One region of the Paenibacillus sp. J22P165 genome, then DNA from elsewhere that is predicted to be linked to it. Evidence: predicted binding sites of a transcription regulator. Region 1 holds the regulator's gene; each other region holds the start of a gene.
What was found. Region 1 encodes LexA, which represses DNA repair genes until DNA is damaged. Its sites were predicted from a motif close to CGAACATATGTTCG; they were not measured.

Region 1 (2,197 bases):
AAATCAAAAAGCACAGCTTTCAACGTCATCATTCATTTCCCCTTTGAATGTAGTATCTATGTGTAAGCTTAATTCTCTTCGTCAGTGAACTTAATTGAATCCAGTTGGACTTTCAGGTTCCCTCTGAATGCATCAATATACTTCTTTCTCAGCTCGTTGCGCTCATCCAGTTCTGCATCTGTTAGACCAACTGTCTTCGCTTTGCGAGCTAATTCATTGATGCGCTCAATCGTTTTATCCATGCTGTCACTCATTGTAATCCTCCCAGTCAAAATTTCAATATGAGTACTACTTTGCCATCACAGTTTGTGATTGTCAAGGATACATCATAAAGAGCCATAGACCTAAGGGTCCATGGCTCAAACTTTCATCTATATAGATAGCTAAAAATGTACGTATTAAGGAAGTAATAGAACCTGACCCGCTTGTAGAGAACTGCTCGATAAATGATTAAATGATTTCAATCGTTCGACATAAGAACGCGTGTTCTCACCCTTCTTTTTGTGAGAGTCCGCGATTTCCCAGAGTGTATCACCACTTTGAATAACAATCTTTTCGTGTTGGATCGGTTGTGCGGATGGTTGAATGGAATCAGTTGGTATAGACGATGTAACCGTACTATCACCTGCATAGGCTTGTACAATCGCACCAAACGAAAACACAGTTCCAAGAATTACTGCTATCAGCAAGAAACGAAGTAGTAGTTTCGCATGACCCCGTTTAGTCGTCATCCCTTTGGATGCTTGAGCAGTACCTTGAAGTGTTGTTCTTCCGTTCGATTGTGAATAAGCCATATACATAAAATCATCCCCCAAACATTTGTTCTGATATCAGAATAACACGAACACATGTTTGAGTCAACCGTTTCTCGAACTTATGTTTGTACGAACTCGGGTTCTATGTTATACTTTGGGTAATGATTCCCAGTATTGGAGTGATATCTTATGAGTAAAATTTCGCAGCGTCAACAAGCAATAATGGAATTCATTAAGAACGAAGTGAAAGATAAGGGCTACCCGCCTTCCGTTAGAGAAATAGGCGAAGCTGTTGGACTAGCTTCCAGTTCAACTGTACATGGACATTTGGAGCGTCTTGAGAAAAAAGGCATGATTCGTCGAGATCCTACTAAACCGCGTGCAATCGAAATTCTAGGGCTTGATGGTGCTGAGTCCCAATTCGCAGTTTCCGTCGCTCGTGTTCCCCTCGTTGGTAAAGTAACAGCAGGTGTTCCCATTACAGCCACTGAGAATATCGAAGATTACTTCCCGCTTCCTTCCAGTATGGTTGGCGACAACAACGTGTTCATGCTCAGCATCATGGGTGACAGTATGATCGAAGCTGGCATTCATAATGGCGACTATGTCATCGTTAAACAACAACAAACAGCGAACAACGGCGATATCGTTGTCGCCATGACCGAAGATGATGAAGCAACCGTTAAGCGTTTCTACAAAGAGAAGGATCATATTCGCCTTCAACCTGAGAACTCCGCGCTGCAACCTATTCTCTTGAAGAATGTAACGATTCTAGGGCGCGTTATCGGTTTGTTCCGGGATATGTAAGACTTGAATACCGCCACAAAAGAAAGGCTCTCGAAGTGAAATTTCACTTGAGAGCCTTTCTTTTTCCTACTTTTAAAAAGTTAACACCCAGTTCCCCGCGCGGAAAATCGGCTCAATCGTCCCATCTGCTAGTTCCCCATCGATCTCAAGCTCCGCAGAACCTATCATGAAATCCACATGGATCAAGGAACTGTTCCCTCCACGAGCTTTCAACTCCGCGTTTGACAGTGTAGTCCCTTCCTTCAAATTGATCGGATAACAGCTGCCCAAGGCCAAATGGCATGATGCATTCTCATCAATACCCGTGTTATAGAAAATACGATTAACATTGGAAATCGGAGAATCAAATGGCACAAGTGCAACCTCTCCTAGATAGCGTGCACCTTCATCCATATCCAATAAACGAGCCAAATGGTCATAACCCACTTCAGCTTGGAAATCTACAACCTTACCTGCTTCGAACGTAAATGAAAACCGATCCACCAATGCCCCATTGATATTTAACGGCATCGTACTCGCTACAGTTCCACTTACCCCTGTTCGGTTTGGAATGGTAAACACTTCTTCCGTCGGCATATTCGCCACATAACGGATGCCCCGAGCGTTCTCATTATCCCCGCCTAGCCAAATATGTC
Region 2 (2,197 bases), on a different contig from region 1:
ACGTACTAATGGTTTAACAAATACGTGATCTTTGCTCTCACCACTTTTGTATGCATGGAATACTGGCCACATGGATTGGCGAGCCGACTGGGTTATCCCCAACTCCAAAGCACCGATTGGTCGAATTTTGTCGCCATCGGGATAACCAAGTAGCCATGAATGTTCCTTCTTGCTATATCCAGTTATATAGACTTCTGCTTTTTGATAATTAATTACCTTTTGCCATGACCACGAGCGAATTGAGCGAGATAATCGTAAATCTGTTTCATACTTTGAAGCCTTCTTTTTTATCACGATTCCTTCAAGCCCATGCTGACATACGATATTAAAGAAATCCTGTGTGCTGCCCTGTATTGGCCGTACAATTCTGTAGTTTTCATTTTCCTGCATGGCCTCTTCAAGAAGCTGCTTTCGTTGTTCTAGTGGCATACTAGTTACATCTACGCCGCGGTGGTACAAGATATCAAACGCCATAAATACGACTGGCTTTCTACTCTTGCTGGATCGAAATCCTGTGTTACACGCTTCGAAATCGGCTCGACCTTGTTCATCAAGTACTACAATTTCGCCATCTAGTATGGTCCCTTTCGGAATAGGCGGGTTGTGAAGCTCTGGATATTTAGCTGTTGCATTTGTATTTTTTGTATATAGATTTAGTTCGTCTAAATTAGAAACAATCAACCTTATGCCATCCCACTTGAGTTCGGCAAAAGTGGCAGAGTCATCAAATGCCAGGTTGTTTATACTGTATTGTAAAAGCATTGGAGGAATAAACATTTTCTTCATCACCCATAATAATGGTACACCTTAGAGCAGTCTGTGACTAATGGAATTTAGAGGAATTAAGGAGTCTTGTTAAATGAAAAAAATAGTAATCCCTAGTTCGTTTGTTTGTTTGAGCATTGCAACTGCTATCTCATTTCCAGTTTATTTCGCTCTTAAAAGAAGATGAACCACATGGGTGAATAAGCCCGGAGTCATGATTTCCGGGCTTCAATAATTAGGCTTCGGCAGCCTTGTAAATAACCTGGTATAGCATTAATATTAGCTGTCGTTAAATGACACTTTCCAGAGCATGTTGATCTAAACTATCTATGATTGAAGAATAACCTCACTTGTTGAAATATAGATAGCAAATCCCTGATTGACCGTAATTGGTCAGTGGGGATTTTTTTATTTTTAGTACTTGCATAACGAATACGTGTTCGGTATATAATAATTTATACGAACATATGTTTTATGATGGTGGTGAAAAGATGAATGTTGTATCAAGAGTTGAGAATGCGGAGGATGTTCAAATTATTAAAGAGTATACGTTATTACCCATTTTGCTCGATATGTTAACCAGGGACATGGAGGAGCTGAAGATATATAAAGATAAAATCGTATATAACCATGTTCTCTTTTATTTGAAAGAAGTGGAGAGCGATATCTACCCTCAAATACAAAGTATTAAGAACAATATGAAAAAGCGTGATATCAAAGTGCTAAACACAACCACAAATGCTATCGGTATTAATATAGAATACAAAGTCCGCGGATACATCTACTATTTCACAATGCTACGAAGTTTAGTTAAAGCAGAATTAATGACTACTCTGATGAACATGCGGAGGCGCGTTTAGATGAGCAAGAAATGTGAAAGGACGATTTTCTTATCCGACTGCCAGTCATTCTATGCAAGTGTTGAAAAGGCGACTCATCCAGGTTTAGACAATCTACCTGTGGTTGTAGCTGGGGATCCGGCTAGGAGATCAGGAATAATTTTGGCAGCATGTCCAATAGCTAAAAGCTTTGGAATTACAACAGCTCAACGACTTGGCGAAGCATTGCAACTTTGTCCAAATGCAATTGTAATGCGTCCACACATGCAGCGCTATATTGATGTGTCACTCGCAATAACAGGTATATATGAGAAGTACACAGATCTTGTAGAGATATTTTCAATTGATGAGCAGTTCTTGGACGTTACAGGATCACTCAATCATTTTGGTTGTACGCCAGATGAACTGGCAGTAATGATTCAACAAAAAGTTGCTGCATCAATGAACGTACGAATTCGAGTAGGAATTGGACCTACTAAAATACTTGCAAAGCAGGCAACTGATAATTTCGCAAAGAAAAATGCGAGTGGAATATTTACGCTAGGCAAGGATGATGTTGAGCGATTTCTATGGCCGCTATCCATCGATAAGAT
Region 3 (2,197 bases), on a different contig from region 1:
AGCGCTTATGCTTGAAGGCAGCGATCCTTTACAAAATGATACGGGATTGGCAGTCGGAAATGCTCTTACCTTCGAAGGAACACATTTCGTGCTTTTACCTGGACCTCCCAAAGAAATGAAGCCAATGTTTACGAATTATGCGGTGCCTTGGCTGCAAAGTTTAATGACCGATGAAGTGCCGTTGTATTCTAAAATGCTGAAGTTTGCAGGAATCGGGGAGTCAAACCTGGAGCATCAACTTTTGGATTTGATTCAAGCGCAGTCAGACCCAACAATTGCCCCCTATGCCAAAGAAGGGGAAGTCACGATTCGTTTGACGACGCGTGCACATTCCGCTGCTGAAGGCGAACAGAAGTTAAAAGCGACTGAAGAGGAAATTAATCGTCGACTTGGTGAGTACCTTTACGCGGATCAAGACGTTCCCATCGAAACCACTGTTTTGCAGTTACTAGCAGCTAGTAAGCAAACGTTGGCAGTAGCTGAGAGTTGTACCGGAGGTTTACTTAGTGATCTCATTACCGCGGTGCCAGGCAGCTCAACATCTTTCTTAGGCGGTATTATCGTATATTCAAATGCTCTAAAACATAAGCTGCTCGGTGTACCGATGGAAGTTTTGGAGGGAGAAGGCGCTCCAGGAGCTGTTAGCAGCGAGACAGCAGTCATTTTAGCCGAACAACTGCTAGTTAGGACTGGTAGTGACTTTGGCATCTCGGTGACCGGTGTGGCGGGTCCAAGCCCGTCTGAAGGGAAGCCTGTCGGGCTTGTATATGTCGGATTAGCACAGAAAGAGAGAAAGACCGAGGTATTTACACTTCAGCTTTCTGGCAACAGAGAGTTTATCAAACAAAGAGCCGCTAAGCGTGCTCTCTATCAATTATGGAAACAGTTGAAAGAAAACTAGAAATCCTCTATAATTAGATTTAGTTGACGGAAGAACCGTAGCAAAGCGATAACTTTGTTACGGTTTTTTGTTTGTTCGCAAAATAAACGAATGTATGTTCGAAAAAATGCTTGGCAAACATGCCAAAACAAGTTATCATATACCTATAATGATAGAAGGAAGTGGTCGTTTTGTCAGATCGTCGTGCCGCACTTGATAACGCATTGCGTCAAATTGAGAAACAGTTCGGAAAAGGTTCCATCATGAAGCTAGGAGAATCAACGCATATGCAAGTTGAAACGATCTCCTCGGGCGCGCTTGCCCTGGATATCGCACTTGGAATAGGTGGATTCCCACGTGGTAGAATTATTGAAGTATACGGACCAGAGTCATCAGGTAAAACAACGGTAGCTCTACATGCAATCGCTGAAGTACAAAAAGTAGGTGGACAAGCTGCCTTTATCGATGCAGAACATGCGTTGGATCCTTCCTATGCAAGCAAGCTTGGTATTAATATAGATGAATTACTTCTTTCCCAGCCAGATACAGGGGAGCAAGCACTTGAGATCGCTGAAGCACTAGTTCGAAGCGGCGCGGTAGATATTATTGTTATTGACTCCGTTGCAGCACTAGTACCTAAAGCGGAGATTGAAGGCGACATGGGGGATTCTCACGTAGGTCTTCAAGCACGCTTGATGTCACAAGCACTGCGTAAACTTTCTGGTGCCATCAATAAATCTAAGGTTATTGCGATTTTCATCAACCAATTGCGTGAAAAAGTTGGCGTTATGTTCGGTAACCCTGAGACAACACCAGGTGGTCGTGCACTTAAGTTCTACTCATCCGTTCGTTTGGATGTTCGTCGTATTGAAACGATCAAACAAGGCAATGACATGGTTGGTAACCGTACGAGAATTAAGGTCGTTAAGAATAAAGTAGCACCTCCATTTAAACAAGCTGAAGTGGATATCATGTACGGCGAAGGTATCTCTCGTGAAGGCAGTATTATTGATATCGGGACTGAACTTGATATCGTAAATAAGAGCGGCGCTTGGTATTCCTATGAGGGTGAACGTCTTGGTCAAGGTCGTGAGAACGCGAAGCAATTCTTGAAAGATAACAAAGCGATCTCGGAAACGATTGAACTGAGAATTAGAGAAAACAGCAACCTGATTAAAGTGGTTGGTCCGAATTTAGATGAAGACGAAGATGAGTTGGAAACAGCTTTTGAATAGGTTTGAAATATAGGAATGAAGAAGCACCTTGACCTTGTGTTGGGGTGCTTTTTCTCCATTTGGGAGATTATTGATATGAAGC
Region 4 (2,197 bases), on a different contig from region 1:
GGTACTGGCGGCAGAACATGGGATGTTGTAATCCTTGATCCGCCAGCCTTCGCCAAGACCAAAAGTGCTGTTGAAGGAGCATGCCGAGGCTATAAAGATATTAACTTACACGGGATGAAGCTTGTGAATGAAGGTGGTTATCTGGTCACAGCTAGCTGCTCATATCACATGCATCCAGAATTGTTCCTAGAAACCATTCATGCCGCGGCAACAGATGCTGGGAAGCTGCTGCGCTTGATTGAGTTCCGTGGAGCAGGCATGGATCACCCGCGCATTCTTGGCGTAGATGAGGGGCATTATTTGAAATTTGCTATTTTTGAAGTGCGCAGTAAATAAGCTGATATTTTCAGTGAATTAAGCAAAGCTGGTTAATCTGGCTTTGTTTTTTTGTCTTGTTTACAGGGATAGTGGGAGGGGGGCGACGGAGGTGAAGTGATAGGCTAGCGGGAATCGTTCGATTAAGTCGATAAAATCGAGTTACGGGAGAGAATCGGTGAGATTCTAGTCGTGCAAGTCGAAAAAATCGAGTTACGGGAGAGAATCGGTGTGATTCTAGTCGTGTAAGTCGAAAAAATCGAGTTACGGGAGAGAATTAGTGCGATTCTAGTTATGTAAGTCGAAAAAATCGAGTTACGGGAGAGAATTAGTGCGATTCTAGTTGTGTAAGTCGAAAAAATCGAGTTACGGGAGAGAAACGGTGTGATTCAAGTCGTGTAAGTCGAAAAACGAGTTACGGAAGAGAATTGGCAAATACGCAATTTCCAGCGAAATAGTGTTTGCTCTATAAAACCCTTGTATCACATTAGTTTTCATAGCATATTCCTTTTTGTTTTTTGCTTTTCATGCTATACTAATAGAATGTACGTTCGTATTTCCTGTTCGAAATGTATCCCCAAGAACCCCCTCCATGATCTACCACGCCGACTCATCCATTGAAATATGCTAGAATAGAAAGATAGAAAACGAGAATTGCTTACGAAGCAAGCTTTCCGACGGAAAGTGTTAGGAGGCCTTGAATGTCCATTCGATTCGTGCTCGGTAGAGCCGGTAGCGGCAAGAGTGAGCGCTGTTTGACAGAAATGAAGCAGCAGCTAGCATCGGCACCTGAAGGTGACCCGTTAATTCTGCTTGTCCCAGAACAAGCCACATTTCAAGCTGAGCATGCACTAGTATCAGATCCAAGTATCCGCGGGATGATCCGTGCGCAAGTGCTGAGTTTTCACCGTTTAGCGTGGCGTGTGATGCAAGAGGAAGGCGGCACAGCGAGACTGCCTATTGATGATACAGGAAAGAAACTGCTGTTAACGAGCATTTTACATAAATACAAAGATAAGCTTCGCCTCTTCGGTCATTCTGCTGAGCAAATGGGCTTCGTTGACCGTTTGAACCAGCTTTTCACAGAAATGAAGCGGTATTGTGTGACGGCAGAACAGCTGGAGACACATGAGAATAAACGAGTGACTAACCTTGGTGAGCATGGCTTGCTGCGAGATAAAATGCACGATATCCAACTCGTCTATCGACACTTTGAGTCAGAGCTTGCCAAGCAGTATTTGGACGGTGAAGATTACTTGACACTGCTTGCTGAACAAGTGACTAACTCTAGTTATTTGCGTTCATCTTCGGTGTGGATAGATGGGTTTCACGGGTTTACTCCTCAAGAATTCAAGGTGCTTGGTGCTTTATTTGCTGCGTGCAAACAAGTGACAATTACGTTATGTCTGGATCGAGAGGTGCAGGCAGGTGATACGCCGGATGAGTTGGATTTATTTCATCCTACGGCTACGACGATGGTACGTTTGCAGGAGATGATTTGGCAATTAGGCCTTAATTCGGCAGAGGTTCTTCAACTTACGCCACACCGTTCGCCGCGCTACGAAGATAGTCCTGCGCTTGCGTATTTAGAGCAAAATTTTGATCGACGAATTGGTGGGGGAGCTCCCAAGTATCAGACTTCTCCTGGGGAAAAGATAGCTGATCAGCTTGTTATTAGAGAAGCGGTTCATCGCCGTGCTGAGGTTGAAGGTGCCGTGCGTGACATGCTGCAATTAGTTCGCGAGCAAGGCGTACGGTGGCGTGAAATGGCCATCATGGTGCGGAATATGGAAGGTTATCAGGATTTGTTAAATATGGTGCTTACGGATTATGAGATTCCTCACTTTTTTGATCAGAAGCGTTCGGTGCTTCATCATCCACT

Region 2: the regulator LexA is predicted to act here: its motif matches at 1,226-1,239, upstream of AC58QM_RS35450 (YhjD family protein).
Region 3: the regulator LexA is predicted to act here: its motif matches at 989-1,002, upstream of recA (recombinase RecA).
Region 4: the regulator LexA is predicted to act here: its motif matches at 856-869, upstream of addB (helicase-exonuclease AddAB subunit AddB).

What each region holds. Positions count from the first base shown of each region.
Region 1 covers NZ_JCAUAP010000002.1:150,447-152,643, forward strand. Annotated here, with positions in the region: gene AC58QM_RS04750 (HAD family hydrolase) at 1-29, opposite strand, end outside; gene AC58QM_RS04755 (DUF896 domain-containing protein) at 69-254, opposite strand; gene AC58QM_RS04760 (LysM peptidoglycan-binding domain-containing protein) at 399-800, opposite strand; gene lexA (transcriptional repressor LexA) at 945-1,562, shown strand; gene AC58QM_RS04770 (aminopeptidase) at 1,635-2,197, opposite strand, start outside.
Region 2 covers NZ_JCAUAP010000032.1:7,146-9,342, forward strand. Annotated here, with positions in the region: gene AC58QM_RS35445 (ATP-dependent DNA ligase) at 1-786, opposite strand, end outside; gene AC58QM_RS35450 (YhjD family protein) at 1,257-1,625, shown strand; gene AC58QM_RS35455 (DNA polymerase IV) at 1,626-2,197, shown strand, end outside.
Region 3 covers NZ_JCAUAP010000007.1:241,622-243,818, reverse strand. Annotated here, with positions in the region: gene AC58QM_RS18495 (competence/damage-inducible protein A) at 1-901, shown strand, start outside; gene recA (recombinase RecA) at 1,072-2,115, shown strand; gene AC58QM_RS18485 (regulatory protein RecX) at 2,191-2,197, shown strand, end outside.
Region 4 covers NZ_JCAUAP010000011.1:73,637-75,833, reverse strand. Annotated here, with positions in the region: gene AC58QM_RS26465 (class I SAM-dependent rRNA methyltransferase) at 1-336, shown strand, start outside; gene addB (helicase-exonuclease AddAB subunit AddB) at 1,017-2,197, shown strand, end outside.